4 regions of the Methylophilus sp. UBA6697 genome follow, and region 2 is predicted to be linked to each of the others. Evidence: predicted binding sites of a transcription regulator. Region 2 holds the regulator's gene; each other region holds the start of a gene.
What was found. Region 2 encodes sigma-54, which starts transcription at its own class of promoters, with help from an activator protein. Its sites were predicted from a motif close to TGGCACNNTTCCTGCT; they were not measured.

Region 1: a site for sigma-54 is predicted at 2,263-2,278, ahead of B3355_RS06625 (LLM class flavin-dependent oxidoreductase). Genes of this name have one in related genera too.
Region 3: a site for sigma-54 is predicted at 1,299-1,314, ahead of ssuD (FMNH2-dependent alkanesulfonate monooxygenase). Genes of this name have one in related genera too.
Region 4: a site for sigma-54 is predicted at 2,715-2,730, ahead of B3355_RS00045 (circularly permuted type 2 ATP-grasp protein). Genes of this name have one in related genera too.

Annotation. Positions count from the first base shown of each region.
Region 1 covers NZ_DKJH01000022.1:32,033-36,248, reverse strand. Annotated here, with positions in the region: gene B3355_RS06645 (GNAT family N-acetyltransferase) at 1-33, shown strand, start outside; gene B3355_RS06640 (GNAT family N-acetyltransferase) at 57-446, shown strand; gene B3355_RS06635 (HAD family hydrolase) at 476-1,147, shown strand; gene pyrF (orotidine-5'-phosphate decarboxylase) at 1,273-2,097, shown strand; gene B3355_RS06625 (LLM class flavin-dependent oxidoreductase) at 2,349-3,413, shown strand; gene B3355_RS06620 (LLM class flavin-dependent oxidoreductase) at 3,433-4,216, shown strand, end outside.
Region 2 covers NZ_DKJH01000031.1:5,105-9,320, forward strand. Annotated here, with positions in the region: gene lptA (lipopolysaccharide transport periplasmic protein LptA) at 1-638, shown strand, start outside; gene lptB (LPS export ABC transporter ATP-binding protein) at 650-1,396, shown strand; gene B3355_RS09055 (RNA polymerase factor sigma-54) at 1,403-2,950, shown strand; gene tyrS (tyrosine--tRNA ligase) at 2,997-4,216, opposite strand, start outside.
Region 3 covers NZ_DKJH01000041.1:6,372-10,587, reverse strand. Annotated here, with positions in the region: gene B3355_RS10660 (acyl-CoA dehydrogenase family protein) at 1-1,084, opposite strand, end outside; gene ssuD (FMNH2-dependent alkanesulfonate monooxygenase) at 1,466-2,599, shown strand; gene B3355_RS10650 (acyl-CoA dehydrogenase family protein) at 2,608-3,828, shown strand; gene B3355_RS10645 (amidohydrolase family protein) at 3,848-4,216, shown strand, end outside.
Region 4 covers NZ_DKJH01000001.1:9,878-14,093, reverse strand. Annotated here, with positions in the region: gene B3355_RS00060 (PP2C family protein-serine/threonine phosphatase) at 1-591, opposite strand, end outside; gene B3355_RS00055 (serine/threonine protein kinase) at 588-1,523, opposite strand; gene B3355_RS00050 (YicC/YloC family endoribonuclease) at 1,683-2,588, shown strand; gene B3355_RS00045 (circularly permuted type 2 ATP-grasp protein) at 2,774-4,216, shown strand, end outside.

The DNA of each region.
Region 1 (4,216 bases), on a different contig from region 2:
AAGCAGGCATTTCTTGCCAAGCCTGATCATTAATCAATATATGTGAAGGGATGACTATGGAGTTACGTCATATCACTGAAAACGACCTCGATGCGACCTATGTGTTGTTAGCAGAAAATGGCTGGACCCATCGCCTGGGTTCGGTGGCGGAGTTTCGCACGCTGGTCGCGGCCTCACAAATTGCGACGGTTGCGACTGTGAATGATGAGATAGTCGGCTTTATTCGCGCCCTGACGGATAGACAATCCAATGGCTATTTGTCCATGCTGGTTGTGTCTGAAAAATACCGCCGACAAGGCATCGGTCGCGCATTGGTGGAAAGTGTTGTGGGCAGTCATTTACAGGTGACATGGATACTGCGCGCTGGGCGCGAGGGGGCGGTAACATTTTTTGCCAAGCTGGGTTTTGAGTTTTCTACGATAGCCATGGAACGTCGTCGTTTGTAACGAGCGGCTAGCTTATTTCGCTATTGCAAATGGTGGGAGTGTTATTTGATCTTGACGGTACCTTGCACGATCGCATTGAGGGTGTACGTGCATTCGCTAAAGATCAATTCTCCCGCCTGGGGATAGATATCAGGCAATTGGATCATTATGTAGCACGTTTTCTAGCGCTTGATGCGAATGGCAAAGTATGGAAAGACGAGGTTTATGCTCAACTCGTTGAGGAGTTTCAACTGAAAACAGGCCATGTAGTGGATACGTTAGTGACCGAGTATCTGATGCTTTACCCTCGTTTTGCTATTGAGGTGAAAGATGCAACATTTGTTTTGCAGACGTTAAAAGCGTGTGAAGTTGCTATCGGTATTGTCACGAATGGCCGCAGTGATTTGCAGCAGGCGGTGATCAAGTCATTGGGTTTTGGCGCATTTGTCAAAACTATCGTGATTTCTGAAGAAGTCGGATTCCGCAAGCCGCAGCATCAGATCTTTGAGATCGCTCTTGAGCAATTGGGTACTCAAGCTTCTGAAACTACTTTTGTCGGTGATGACCTGTATGCTGATGTAGGCGGCGCGTTAATGGCGGGTCTTTATCCCATCGCTATGCATTGTCGTGAGGCGCCAGATGGCGTGATTTGTGTGAATACTATGAGGGATGTTTTACATGCAATCTGTACAAGGTATGGCTTGCCGGAAAGGGAAGGATGAAATTTGTTTGTATTGAGTTCTCCTGGCGTGCTGCTTTTGTTGGCATATATATGACCCCTGAGCGGGATCGGCTTTGGGTGGCGATTGTGCCTTTCTTTCCGCTTTATTTTAAAAGGCATTAATGGATGCGCTTTATTGAACATTTAAATGCGTCGCAAAAACGTAGTCATTCGTTGTTGTGTGTTGGCTTGGACCCTGATTTGCAGCGCTTTCCGGCACGTTTTGGCCGCAATGACATCTTTGCGTTTAATCGGGCCGTGATTGATGCAACGCACGATGTGGTCTGTGCATACAAGCCACAGGTGGCATATTTCTCCGCCTTGGGCGCAGAGCGTGCGCTTGAAGAAACCATAGATTATATCCATACATCTTACCCGCATATCCCCGTGATTCTGGATGCCAAGCGCGGGGATATAGGCAGTACGTCTGCCCAGTATGCCAAAGAAGCCTTTGAGCGTTATCAGGCCGATGCGGTGACGATTAATCCATACATGGGGTTTGATAGTGCGGCGCCTTTTCTGGCTTATGCGGATAAAGGTGTGATTTTCTTGTGCCGGACATCTAACGCGGGGGCCGGTGATTTTCAGGATTTGCTGGTTGACGGTGAGCCTTTATACCTGCGCGTGGCCAGAAAAATTGCTGATGAGTGGAATCAGGCAAATAACTGTTTGCTGGTGGTAGGTGCAACCTGGCCGGAGCAGATGGCCAGGTTACGCACGGTTGTCGGCGATATACCCTTCCTGGTGCCTGGTATTGGCGAGCAAGGCGGTGATTTGCCCAAAATTCTGCATGCTGGTCAGACGGCTGGTGGACATGGCCTTATCCTGAGTGCGTCCAGAGCGATTCTCTACGCCAGTCAGCACGCTGACTTTGCCGAGCAAGCCAGGGCCTCGGCGCTGCGTTACCTTGAGTTGATCAGGCGTGCACAATCTTCTGCAGGCATTTTGTAGTTGTAATAACAACACTTAAAGTAGGGGAAATGTTTGCATGGCAACAATGCTGTTGGATTTGCGGCTTTTCCTGCTGGTGTGTCTACATTTGTTGAATGTTTAATTGTTTTTAATATTCATATAGATAGCACTATTTATCACTTCCAAGCTAACCCGTAAAACAGTTGGCACGGAACATGCCAATACATCTTCGTAAGTGCATATTTGCAACGGGCAGGCACAAGCTGCTTGCACAACGAAGGAGAAACATTTTGGCTAATCAATTTTATTGGCAATTACCCACTTCAGGCGATGCGCGCTATGGCAATGCGACCAGGCAGCGCCGCGGCGAAGCCTCTGATCCCAACTATCCTGTATTCGGTAACGGCGTGACTGACCCGCGTCGCAATGCGTTCAGTTATTTCGATTACATCCACCAGGTCACCAAAGCGGCTGACCTTTCCGGTTTTAATGGCATTTTTATTCCAGATAATCCGGATGGCGAAGAGCCGTGGATTGTTGCGGGCTACGTCGCACGCAGCACGCAGCGTTTGAAATTGCTGACCCAGTTTGATGCTTCACGCGGTTCTGCCGTCTATGCGGCCAAAAATGCGGTCAGTTTCCAGCGCTATACCGGTGGCCGGTTTGCCTGGCATATCACTGAAGGCAGCCAGGACGAGCGCATCCGCAAGCAATTGGGTGACTTTGTCCCCAAACAGGATATTTTGGCGCGCATTGATGAATTCATCACCGTGGCAAAAGGCGTGTTAACGACCTTCCCGTTTAATTTTGTCGGACGCTTTTTTGAAGTGCAGGATGGCGGTTTTCAAGGACCTTTGTCTGAGCGTCAAGTGCCAAGCATTTATTTGGGTGGCAACAGCACAGAACAGCTTGAGCTATCCGCAAAGCATGCAGATGTGCATGTGCTGGATGCAGTGGAACATGATGCCATTGCGCAGCAAATTGCCGCGTATCGCCAGATTGCACAAGGCCGGGCAGTCGACTTTGCCTTGCGCATAGATGTGCTGGCCCGTGAAACGCGTGAAGAAGCGCTGGAGGATGCCAAACGTTTCCTGAATCAAACCGAGGCTGCTATCCCCGCCGATGACTCCCCATTGTTGTGGCCAGGCTTCTCTGAGCAACATACGGGCGCCAAAGCTTCACTGATTGGTAGCTATGACGAAGTAGCGACTGCCTTGGCGGCTTACGCACATTTGGGCGTGACGCAATTTGTACTGGCCGCGGTGCCGCATTTTGAAGAGGCTTATCGCGTAGGCACGCATGTGTTGCCGCTGGTCCGCCAGTTAACTAATCCTGCGCAAAAGCAAGCCGCTTAGGACTTATAAGGAGAAAATAATGAGCATAGATGTTTTTTGGAGAATTCCAACCCACGGCGAGCCAGGGTCACACCGGGCACGTGATCCTTTCCGTGGTGACTGGTTTCCTGGCAATGACAACAAGACCTTGAGTGGCCTGGGTGGCGGAGGCGACGATGGCTTCACCTATATCGACTACCTGGCAGAAATTGCACGTGCCGCTGAAATTTCCGGCTTCCAGGGCGGTTTGATTCCCTCTTTCCCGAATACGGATGAGCCTTGGGTGATTTCTGCATTCCTGGCCCGCGAGACGAAAAATTTCCGCTTCATGATCCCGTTCCAGCCTGGGTTTCTTAACCCGGTGGTGGCTGCGCGCATGACTGCCAGCCTGCAACGTGCAACCGGGGGCCGCGCCTTATATAACATTATTACCGGTGGTGGCGGTCCTTCACAATTGTGGTGGGGAGACCCGGTCAAGCATGATGACCGTTATGGCCGTACCACTGAGTTCCTGGATGTGCTTAAAGGCATCTGGGCAGGTGGCCCGTTCTCCTATAATGGCCAGTTCTACCAGGTTGAAGATGCAGGCCTGCCAGATCCGCTGTCCAAAGAAGAGTACCCGGAAATATACTTCTCCGGCTCTTCTGACGCCGCGTTGGCTTCGGCTTCCAAGCATGCGGATTACTACCTGTCATGGCTGGAGCCTTTTGACTTGATCAAAGACAAATTTGCGCGGGTGAAAGAGCGCACCGATCACCTCGGACGCAAGATCAAGTGCTCCATTCGTGTCGATATCGTCGCGCGTCCAACCGAGGAAGAAGCGT
Region 2 (4,216 bases):
TATTTTATGCCACCTGCTTGACCTTATGGGCACTGCTATCGTGGTCAACCAGCGTGCTGGCTGAAGAGTCTGACCGTGACCAGCCGATTGAGCTGGAAGCGGATACCGTGACTGTGAATGATGCCAAAAAAATCAGCATTTATACCGGCAATGTGATCCTCAACCAGGGCACCCTGCAAATCAAAGCCGACAAAATGATTGTGCGTGAAGACCAGGATGGCTTTCAGCACAGTACCTGTACCGGCAACCCGACCACATTCAAGCAAAAACGCACAGGCAAAGACGAATGGATGCAAGGCAGTGGGCAGCGTATTGAATACAACGCGCGCATGGACAAGGTACAGCTATACACCAACGCCTGGGTCAAACGTGGTGAAGACCTGGTCACCGGCGACTACATCAGTTATGACGCCAATGCAGAGTACGCCGAAGTCATTGGCGGCACCAAGGCTAACCCCAATGGTACCGCCGGTAGCCGCGTCAAAGCGACCATTCAGCCCAAGAACAAAACCACGCCGCCTGTGATTGATAACAAGCCAACCTCGCAACAAGGGCTGCGCATGAACCGCTCACTGCAAATCAAAGTGGAACCGGCACCCGCCGACACCACTAATGAGCCTACGAAAGCGCAACCCTAAAGACCGGCCTTATGCAGACAACAGTTTCACCAGATCATAACCACTTACGTGTCAGCCACCTGAAAAAAGCCTATCAGGGACGCACCGTGGTTAAAAACACTACACTTGAGCTACGCAGCGGCGAAGTGATTGGTTTGCTCGGCCCGAATGGTGCTGGCAAAACCACCAGCTTTTACATGATTGTTGGCCTGGTCGCACTGGACGACGGCAGCATTACGCTGAATGGGGCAGATGTCAGCCGCGCGCCCATGCACGAGCGCGCCCGCATGGGCCTGGCTTACCTGCCACAAGAAGCATCCATTTTTCGTAAAATGACGGTGACTGATAATATTTTATCAATCCTGGAAACCCGCCCTTACACGGAAGAAGAGCGTGAAGCGCGGCTGGAGTCTTTACTGGATCAATTACATATCCAGCATATCCGTCACAGCCAGGCCGTCAGCCTGTCGGGCGGCGAGCGCCGCCGCGTAGAGATTGCGCGCTGCCTGGCCACAGATCCAAAATTCATCCTGCTGGATGAGCCATTTGCCGGGATTGACCCGATTGCGGTGATTGAGATCCAGAAAATTATCCGCTACCTGAGCAGCCAGAATATCGGCATTTTGATTACAGACCACAACGTGCGTGAAACCCTGGATATTTGTGACCGGGCGTATATCGTTAATGAAGGCGCTGTGTTTGCCGCAGGCACGCCAGACGAAATCATTCAGAACGAAGGCGTACGTGAAGTCTATCTCGGCAAGAACTTTAGGCTGTAACCTGATATGAAGCAAAACCTGCAATTACGCATCTCACAAAACCTGGCGCTCACCCCGCAACTGCAGCAGTCTATCCGCCTGTTGCAGTTGTCCACGCTGGAGTTAAGCCAGGAGCTGGAAACCATCCTGCAGGAAAATCCGTTGCTGGAAATGGCAGATGGCGAAGAAGGAGAATTTGAAGATAACTCGCCATTGGCCACCAGCTCGACAGACACAGAGCAGGTGGATGCAAGTTCATTTGATGTCGCTACCCAAAACGACCTCACGCCCCCTGCAGAGAGTCTGCGTGATGAACCACGTGACGAAACGAGCGGCACTGAAGGCGAACAACCAAATCTGAATGAAGAATTCACGCCGCCCGAGTTTGAAGATGACTACGAAGAGTTTGGCAGTGCCAGCAACTGGGACGAAGCGGGCCGCAACAACCTCGATGATGAAGATAGTGACTTCTCTCGCCAGGACGCCAGCAACATCAGTCTGCGCGAGCACCTGATCAACCAGATGCAATTGGCACATCTATCCAAGCGTGACATGGATCTGGTGAAATTTTTGCTCGACAGCATTAACGATGATGGTTATTTAGAGCAGGATCTACAGGAGATTGTCGACCTGTTGCCGCCAGAGCTGGAAATTGAGTTACTGGAGCTGGAAACCGCACTGAAATTGATCCAGAACCTGGATCCGATCGGCGTCGGTGCACGTGACCTGCGTGAATGCATCTTGCTACAACTGCAAGTACTGCCGCCTGAGACACCTTATCTGCGTATTGCGATGGCAATTGCCAAAGATCACCTGGCATTGCTGGCCAACAAAGACTTTGTCAAATTGCGCAAGGTACTCACTTGCGACGAAGCCGCGCTCAAAGGCGCGCAACAACTGATCCGCCAGCAAAACCCCAAGCCAGGCAATGAGTTTGCGACCTTTAGCCATGACCACTTTATTCAGCACGATGTCGTGGTCAAAAAAATCAAAGGCATCTGGATGGCGTCGCTCAATGATGGCGTGATCCCCAAATTGCGTATCAATCAGTTGTATGCAGATATCCTCAAGCGCAACCGTGAAAGCTCCGGCCAATATCTGCAGAGCCAGATGCAGGAAGCCAAATGGATGATTAAAAATATCCAGCAACGCTTTTCTACCATCTTGCGTGTGTCGCAAGCGATTGTGGACAGACAGCGCAATTTCTTTGAACATGGGGAAATTGCCATGCGGCCCCTGGTATTGCGCGAAATTGCCGAAGAGCTCGACTTGCATGAAAGCACGGTTTCTCGCGTGACAACGCATAAGTATATGCTCACGCCACGCGGTGTATTTGAACTTAAATACTTTTTTGGCAGCTCAGTCGCCACCGATGCGGGCGGCTCATGTTCTGCCACCGCCATTCGCGCGCTCATCAAACAAATGGTCGCTGAAGAAAACCAGAAAAAACCATTGTCTGACAATCAAATCACCGATACGTTGGCGCAGCAAGGCATTGTGGTTGCGCGCCGCACCATTGCCAAATACCGCGAATCGCTGAATATTCCACCAGCCAATTTACGCAAATCGCTGTAAACCAAAAAGGCCGCAAATGCGGCCTTTTTGAATGAGTAACGCATGTTTACTGGATGGTGATTTTGGCAAACTTGCGCTTGCCCACTTGCGCCACCACGGTCACTCCTTTTGCCAGTGACAGGTTTTTATCATCAACCTTTACGCTATCCAGCTTCACGCCGCCTTGTTGCACGGCACGCATGGCTTCACTGGTGCTTTCCACCAGGCCCGCCTGCTTGAGCAACTGGCTGATACTGATGCTATCACCGTCAATCGCCACTGCTACCTCAGGCACATCATCAGGAATCCCGCCTTTAGCCCTGGTCTGGAAATCTTGCAGGGCTTTTTCAGCCGCCGCCTGGCCGTGGAAACGGGCGACGATTTCCTGTGCAAAACCGACCTTGATATTACGCGGATTGTCGCCAGCAGCCACTTGCACTTTCCACTGAGCGATGGTTTCCAGGGTGGCAAATGACAGCAAGTCGATGTAACGCCACATCAGTTCATCAGAAATCGACATGATTTTGGCAAAAATCGTCTCAGGCGCTTCGCTGATACCGATGTAGTTACCCAAAGACTTGGACATTTTATTCACGCCGTCCAGGCCTTCCAGCAACGGCATCATCAACACGCATTGCTGCGACTGGCCAGCCTGCTTTTGCAATTCACGGCCCATGAGCAGGTTAAATTTCTGGTCTGTGCCGCCCAGTTCCAAATCGGCCTGCAAAGCCACAGAGTCATAGCCCTGCAATAAGGGATACAAGAATTCATGAATCGCGATTGGCTGGTTGCCTTTGAAACGCTTGGAGAAGTCATCTCGCTCCAGCATACGGGCAACCGTATGGCTGGCTGCCAGTTTGATCATGCCCGCGGCACCGAGGTCGCTTAACCACTTGGAGTTAAACACAATCTCGGTTTTGGCCGGGTCCAGAATCTTGAATACCTGTTCGGAATAGGTGTCGGCATTCGCCTTCACCTGTTCGACCGTTAACGGCGGGCGCGTGGTGCTTTTACCCGTCGGGTCACCAATCATGCCGGTAAAGTCACCAATCAGGAATTGAATCTGGTGCCCTAGATCCTGCAACTGGCGTAATTTGTTAATCAGCACGGTGTGCCCGAGATGCAGGTCAGGTGCGGTGGGGTCAAAGCCTGCTTTCACACGCAAGGGTTTGCCGGTTTTCAGCTTTTCAATCAGTTCTTGCTCGATTAATAGTTCATCGGCACCGCGCTTGATAATCGCCAGTGCGTTCACAATCTCTGGACTCAGTGCTTCAGTCGTCACTGAAG
Region 3 (4,216 bases), on a different contig from region 2:
GCAGTCCGGCATGCGTCGCGCGGGAGCCTGCCACTTCAAACATCCGGCTGGTGATATCCAGCCCGGTGCGGGTTGCCAGGACCTTGGCGGCACTGATACTGGTCGCCAGCAAGCCACGATCTTCCTCGGTGAGTGCCAGGCCCTTGGCCCAGGCGATATCGAGTTTTTCTGCCGCCTGGTTAGTCAGTGCACGCGTTGCTTCCAGGCCGACCCAAAATTCGCCGTAATGGGCGAGGATGTACGGGTCCTGGCTGGTGATATCAACATTGGCATTTTTCCACGGCCGGGCTTCGCGCAAGGTGTAGTGTTGCGCGTCGTTAAAAGCGCCTTCGGCAATACCGAGGTAGATATTGGTCAATATGAGTTGCGCGATCAGCGGCCGCAAGCAGGCAAACGGGTTGCTGAGTGGCCCGGGCTCGGTGAGTAGCTCGTTTTCTTCCACCCTGACTTTTTCAAAGTTCACGCTGCCGCTGTCGGTTTGGCGTTGGCCAATATTGTCCCAGTCATCGAGGATGGTCACGCCGGTACGCAGGGTTGGGATGGCGGCAATCACCAACTGGCCATCCGTCTTTTTAATGGCAGAAGCAATCAGCATCTCGGAGTCCATCGCGCCCGAGCAAAAGCTTTTTTTGCCTGAGAATTCATGCCAATGGTCATAACTTTTGCACAGCGTACGTTCATCCAGCGGATTGAGCGCATTGCCCCAAAACCAGTTGGATTGCGCGGTTTGCTCGTACCAGCGCTCCCATTGGTCGGGCCGGGAGAAGAGTCGTACGGTTGCCAGCATCAGATGTTGAAAGCCATAGACATGCGCAATCGAGCTGTCTACTTTGGCAAACTCTCTGACCACTTGCAGCGTCTCCTGCCAGTTGGCGCCGTAGCCGCCGTACTGGCGTGGGATGATCAATGACAGCAGACCGCTGTTGCGGATCGCATCCCGTTCCAGTTTTGGCGTACCGCCCTGATGATCCCGTTCCACGGCTGTCAGCGAAAACGATTCAGCCAGTTGCTTGGCCACTGCCAATGCATGCTGGCCTTCATTGAGGCGTGCCGTTGGCGGAATTGCAAAAGTATTTATATTCAAAAGTAATATCCATCTGGTTGCATATGCTTAATAGTTCAGCATGATTTGTGCCAACTCCGGCAGGGGCCGTGAATCACTACTGCTATGGCATCAATTGCCGGATAAGTATAAAAATAATTCTTATAAATCATATGGTTGAGGAAATGTTGAATGGTTTTCCGGCCGCATCGTTTTTTGCCGGACAGCGATCTCCGTCACCCTGTTGCTGAATAATCAGCACACATGCTGCTGATACAGCAGCACCCGCAGAAAATATGCTGATTATTCAGCAACAGCGTTCGGTGTCTTTGTAAGTGACTGAATTTAATGATTTTTATTTGTGGCATGCTCTTTGCACTAGGCTTTCCATGTATGCAGCATGAATAGAAGGAAACACACAACATGGAAATATTCTGGTTTTTACCCACGCACGGTGACCAGCGTTATCTTGGCACCAGCACAGGTGCCAGACCGGCAACACTCTCTTATTTAAAGCAGATTGCACAGGCGGCAGACCGCCTGGGTTACGGCGGGGTGCTGGTGCCCTCCGGGCGCTCTTGCGAGGATGCCTGGGTGATTTCCTCGGCTTTGATCAATGAAACCAAACAGCTCAAATTTTTGGTCGCAACGCGGCCCGGGTTTATTTCACCGGTGGTGTCTGCGCGCATGGCATCGACGCTGGATCGCATTTCCGGCGGGCGTTTGCTGATTAATGTGGTGGCGGGCGGTGACCCGGTAGAGCAGCAGGCGGAAGGCAGCTTCCTGGATCATGATGCCCGCTATGCCGAGGCAGAAGAGTTCCTGTCTATCTGGCGTTCGGTATTGACCGAAGAAGCCGTCAATTATGAAGGTGAATATTTACGCGTCAAAGATGCGAGTTTACCGACCGGCAGCCTGCAAAAGCCTTATCCGCCGCTGTTTATTGGCGGGGCCTCTGAGGCGGCGATCCAGCTCAGTAGCAAGCATATTGATGTGCATTTGACCTGGGGCGAGCCGCCAGCAGCTGTGGCCGAAAAAATCAGGGTCATTCGTGCGGCAGCTGCAGCACAAGGCCGTAGCATCCGTTTCGGCATCCGCTTGCATGTGATTGTGCGCGAGACCAGCGAACAAGCTTGGCAAGCGGCCGACGAACTGATTTCACACGTGACCGATGACACCATTGCTGCGGCACAGGCCGCTGTCGCTAATTTTGATTCGGTAGCGCAAAAACGGATGACCGAATTACACCATGGCCGGCGTGACAAACTCGAGGTCTCACCCAACTTGTGGGCCGGAGTGGGGCTGGTGCGCGGCGGGGCGGGCACTGCGCTGGTGGGTAATCCACAAGAGGTGGCTGACAGGATTAAAGAATATCAGGCACTGGGCATTGATTATTTTATTTTCTCTGGCTATCCGCACCTGGAGGAGTCTTATCGCGTGGCTGAATTGCTGTTTCCCTTATTGCCTGTTCACCAGCAGGCCAGCGCCGAAGTCAGTATCAATACCAATATGACGGGGCCGTTTGGTGCGGCCAAACCGGTCAAGCATGCGGCATAGGAGGGATGATGACTCTGGCACTGAATTCACGCCTGGACGACGTTGAGGCATCACATGGCATTGTGTTTGGCGGCACGCCACGCGAGCGGGCCAAACAGCTTTGCGACTATCTGGCAGAAACCGCGATTGAGCGCGATGCCGCAGGCGGTACACCGTATGAACAGCGTCAGGCGGTACGGGATAGCGGGCTGTTGAAGTTGCTGATACCGAAAACCTATGGCGGCCTAGGCGGCAGCTGGCAGGAAATCTACAGCATTATTCGCCAGATTGCGCGTGTGGACAGCTCGATCGCCCAGGTATTCGCTTTCCAGTTTTTGATGCTGACTTCGATCCGCTTATATGGCAGTGAGGTGCAATGGCAGCACTATTTCAAGCTGACTGCCGCGCAAAACCTGTGGTGGGGCAATGCCTTGAACCCTTTGGATAACCGCACTGTGGCACGTAAAACGGCGGCTGGCTATGTGTTTACCGGGCAAAAGAGTTTTTGCTCCGGCTCCATGGATTCTGACTACCTGATTGTGTCTGCCATTGAAGAAGGCACAGGCAAGTTTCTGGTGGCTGCGGTGCCGACTGATCGTAGCGGTATCCAGCTCAATGGCGATTGGGACAATATCGGCCAACGGCAGACAGACAGTGGCAGCGCTGAATTTAACCAGCTGCGGGTGGAAGACAGCGAATTGCTGATGAACCCTGGCCCGTTGAGCTCGCCATTTGCCAGCCTGCGTTCATTGGTAGCGCAACTGATTTTTACCAATATTTATCTCGGCATTGCCGAAGGCGCGCTGGCAGAAGGTGCGAAATATACGCGTAGCAGCAGCCGGGTCTGGTCCGGCTCTCTGGCGCAGAACATACACGAAGACCCGTTTACCTTGCTGCATTACGGCGAGTTCTGGGCCAGCTTGCATGCGTCGGCCGTGCTGGCAGATCATGCGGCAGGCTTACTCGATCACGCCTGGCAGCAAACCTTGGGCCTGGATGAGCTGACCCGTGGCGAACTGGCGCTGGCAGTGTTCTCGGCCAAGGTCAACGCGACGCGTGCCGGGCTGGATGTCACTACCCGCGTGTTTGAAGTGGCTGGCGCCCGCGCTACCACCGCCAAGCTGCGCATGGACCGCTTCTGGCGCAATTTGCGCGTGTATACCCTGCATGACCCGGTGGATTACAAACTCAAGGATTTGGGCGATTGGGCACTTAACGGTCAGTACCCCACCCCGAGTTTCTACGCCTAACGCATACTAAAGAAAGTTTATGAAACAAAAAATTATCGATCTACGCAACCGTCCTGCATTTCTGCATGACTTTTTTGGCGCTACGCCCAACACCCCTGCTTATGACACTGCCAAATGGCTCAACCAGCGTGTGGGTTCGCTTGAACCCGAGCATTTTCGCCGCTCATATACGGTAGAGGGCTATTTGCAGGAGATCGACCAGGCCGGGATTGATATTGCCGTGGTGGTGGGGCGTGAGACGCCGGACCTGACCATAGACGACCAGCAGATTGCCGACCTGGTCAAACACAGTCCCAAACTGGTGGGCCTGGGTTCGGTGGATATTGAAAGCCGTGGCGTAGACAGTGCCTTGGCCGCGATTGAAAAAGCCGTTCATCATTACGGCTTC
Region 4 (4,216 bases), on a different contig from region 2:
CCATACACCATCCGAGCACAGCATAATGACATCGCCTTCGCGCAGCGGAATCGGTGCCGCCAGCTCCACTTTTGGCGGGCGCTCCCCCCCCACGCAATTATAAATTTTATTACGGTGCGGGTGATGATCCATCTCATCTACCGTGATTTTTCCCTCACGTAATAATGATTGCACGACTGAGTGATCCTCGGTCTGGTGTTCGACCAGGCCGTTTCGATAGAGATATAAGCGGGAATCACCCACATGGGCGCAAAACAGTTTGTTGTGCTGGATTAGCGCGACGACAATGGTGGTGCGTGGGGATTCCAGCAAACGTTTTTGCAAACGCACATTTTCGATCACATCATGTGCCCGGGCAATTTGCTCACGCAAAAACTGCGCAGGCTGGGTAATCAAAGGCTGCGATTCGCGTTGAAAGGCTTCTATCGTGGTTTTCACCGCGATTTCGGCGGCCACATCCCCATGCTGGTGTCCGCCCATGCCGTCAGCCAGCACCATGAAAATAGCATGCCGGTGGTAAGAATACGCCAGCCTGTCCTGATTGTAAGGCCGCGGCCCCTGGCGGCTACCTTGTGCAATGGTGAATTTCATAGCGGTTTATTCAATACCTTGATGATTTTATCCACCAGCGAACCGCGAGGATCTTCTACCACGCGGATGCCGATCATTTTTTTCTGTAATGAGAACACGCTTTGCGGCCGTAACAGATAGTCCAGCTGCATGCATTCATCAATAATCGCCAGTAATTTTTCAGAGTATATCTGTTTACCGAGCTCAATCGCAGGCACCAGCGTATCATCTTTCAGCCGCACATTGGCCGAGATGGGCGATGCGCGTTGCAAGCAGGCATACATGCTGGCACCTATACTGTAAATATCACTCCAGGGTCCCAGGTGCTTACGGTCTATGTATTGCTCCGGCGGCGCAAAACCCGGTGTGTAAGTCGGCGCTAATGTCACCTCAGACAAGGCCTGGCGCGCTGATCCGAAGTCCAGCAGCATGGGTGAGCCATCCAGGCGGATATAAATATTGGCGGGCTTGATATCCAGATGCAGCAACTTGCGCGTATGCACTTCACGCAAGCCATTGAGCAACTCCACAAACATGCGGATCAGGAAACTCTCGGGCACCGGCTGCGACAAGGCCATGATGTAATCTTGCAGCGATTTGCCGCGCTCGTACTTCATGACCATGTAAACGGTGTTGTTGGCACGGAAGAAGTTTTTCACCCGCACAATATTCTTGTGCTCGATATTGGCCAGCGCCAGGCCTTCTTCAAAAAAGCACTTCATGCCATGTTTATAGGCAGCTTCATTTTTGCCATTGGAGCGGATATGCGTATGCTCGTCACGCTCAGCCAGCGTCACTGGCATATATTCTTTAATGGCGACGGTATTTTTTTGCGGATCCTGCGCCAGATAGACGAAACTGAACCCGCCCAGACTCAGCACCCGTGTAATGGTGTAGTCATGCAGCGCAGTGCCGACCGGCAAGGCAAAATCGAATTTATTAGAAAGCTTCACTAGCGCTTTAACGTCACAATCATGGCTTTTATTAAGGGAAACGCCGAATTAAGTGGCTTGCCGTCTCTGCCATCAAACCGGGTTTCTTTTATCTGTACGCTATTTTCGCATATCGATAGCGCATTTGATACAATCGTCCAGTTTGCCCGGAGCGCGATAATGACTGCCAACAAAACCACAGAAAAAGAAACCAAAAACGCACAGCCCATTTTAAGCATGACCGGCTTTGCCGCAAGTGAAGCCCGTTTTCCGGGCGGCCTGTTGCTGATCGAACTGCGTGCAGTGAATCATCGCTACCTCGAGCTCAACGTCAAAATTGAAGACAGTTTGCGCCAGTTTGAAGCGCTGATACGCGAACAACTGCAAACCCGGCTCGGCCGCGGCAAAGTTGAATGCCGTATGAGTCTCAAGAGTGATAGCGCAGCCACCACCCTGGCGCTCAACCCGGCCATGGTGGCGCAAATTGCACAAACGCTCAAAGACCTGCAACAGCATTTTCCGCAAGCGCAACCGATCAACCTGGTCGATGTCTTCAAACTACCCGGCGTCTTGCAAACCGAAGCGGTGGATGCCGAAGCGATGGCACAAGGCGTACAAAACGGCCTGTCGCGCGGCATTGATGAGTTGATTGCTGCACGCCAGCGCGAAGGTGAAAAGCTCAAACAGGTATTGCTCGATCGCCTGCAAGGCGTGCGTGAACAAATCAGCATTGTTAAACCACTGCTGCCGACGCTGGTGAGCCAATACCAGGAAAAACTGACCGCCAAACTGCAAGAAGCCATGCAGGCCGATGACGACCGCGTGCGTCAGGAAATCGTGCTTTACGCGCAACGCATTGATGTAGACGAAGAGTTGGCACGCTTGCAATCCCATATCACCGAAATGGACCGCATCCTCAATGCCGGTGGCGCCATGGGTAAAAAGCTGGACTTCCTGATGCAGGAAATGAACCGCGAAGCCAATACCCTGGGCTCAAAATCGGTGGCCATCGAAACCACACAAGTGTCTATGCAACTAAAAGTGCTGATCGAACAAATGCGCGAGCAGATTCAGAACATCGAGTAAGCGACTTAAATGTAAAACGGCACTGCACCAAAATCGTGACACTAAAACGCACCGCAATGGTGCGTTTTGCTTTGATAGCAACAGCTAAAAAGCAATAACAATATGATTTAAAACACTATTCTTTGCTGGCACACGGCTTGCTCTTATTTAATTGAATTTTACAAGTAAGGCAAAGGTCCAGCATCATGACGCAATCGGCCAAACAGTTTTTCGATGAAATGCAGGGCTATGGGGGCAATGTACGTGCCATCTATCAGGCGTATAACCGCTGGTTAAGCGATGTACCGACACAACAGCTGGCGGCCAAGCGGGCGGAAGCTGAAGTATTGTTCCGCAGGGTTGGGATTACGTTTAACGTCTATGGCGAAGAGGATGGTGCCGAACGTTTGATCCCGTTTGACGTGATTCCGCGCATGATCTCCGCCAGCGAGTGGGCACACCTAGCCAAAGGCGCCGTGCAACGCGTGCGCGCACTCAATATGTTTTTGCATGATATTTATCATGAGCAGGAAATTATCAAGGCGGGCATTGTCCCGCACAGCATTTTAAGCAACTCACAATACCGGCCGGAAATGGTAGGCGTCAATGTGCCTAACCAGGTGTATGCACATGTGGCCGGTATCGACCTGGTACGCACCAGTGAATCGCAGTTTTATGTGCTGGAAGATAACTTGCGCACGCCTTCAGGGGTGTCTTACATGCTGGAAGACCGCAAAATGATGATGCGGCTGTTTCCGGATTTATTTAAAAAATACCCGATTGCACCGGTCGAGCATTATCCGCACGTATTACTTAATAATTTGCGCTCGGTGGCCCAAACAGGCGTCACTGATCCGACCGTGGTACTGCTTTCACCAGGCGCTTATAACAGCGCTTACTTTGAACATGCCTTCCTCGCCCAGCAAATGGGGATCGAACTGGTGGAAGGCCAGGATTTGTTTGTCCGCAATAACGCCGTCTACATGCGCACCACGCAAGGCCCGCAAAGGGTGGACGTGATTTACCGCCGCATCGACGACGACTTCCTTGACCCTCTGGTGTTCAAGCCCGACTCCCTGTTGGGCGTGCCAGGTCTGCTCTCCGTCTACCGCAATGGTGGCGTCACATTAGCCAACGCCGTGGGCACCGGCGTTGCTGATGACAAGGCGACGTATGTGTACGTGCCGGAGATGATTAAGTTCTACCTGGGTGAATCTCCCATCCTGCAGAACGTGCCTACGTATCAACTCAGCAAGGAAGATGATCTGGCCTACGTGCTGGATCATCTGCCCGAGCTGGTCGTGAAAGAGGTTCAAGGCTCAGGCGGCTACGGCATGCTGGTCGGCCCCACTGCCAGCAAGCAGGAAATTGAAGAATTCCGTTTACGCATCGTCTCGAAACCGGCCAATTACATTGCGCAACCGACATTGGCCTTGTCGACCTGCCCGACGCTGGTAGATCAAGGTATTGCACCACGCCATGTCGACCTGCGCCCATTTGTACTCTCGGGCAAAACAGTCAGTGTCGTGCCAGGTGGCTTGTCGCGCGTGGCGCTCAAGGAAGGTTCACTGGTGGTCAACTCCTCACAAGGTGGCGGTACCAAGGATACCTGGGTGCTGGAGCGTGATGATGTCTGTGTAGAAACCTCG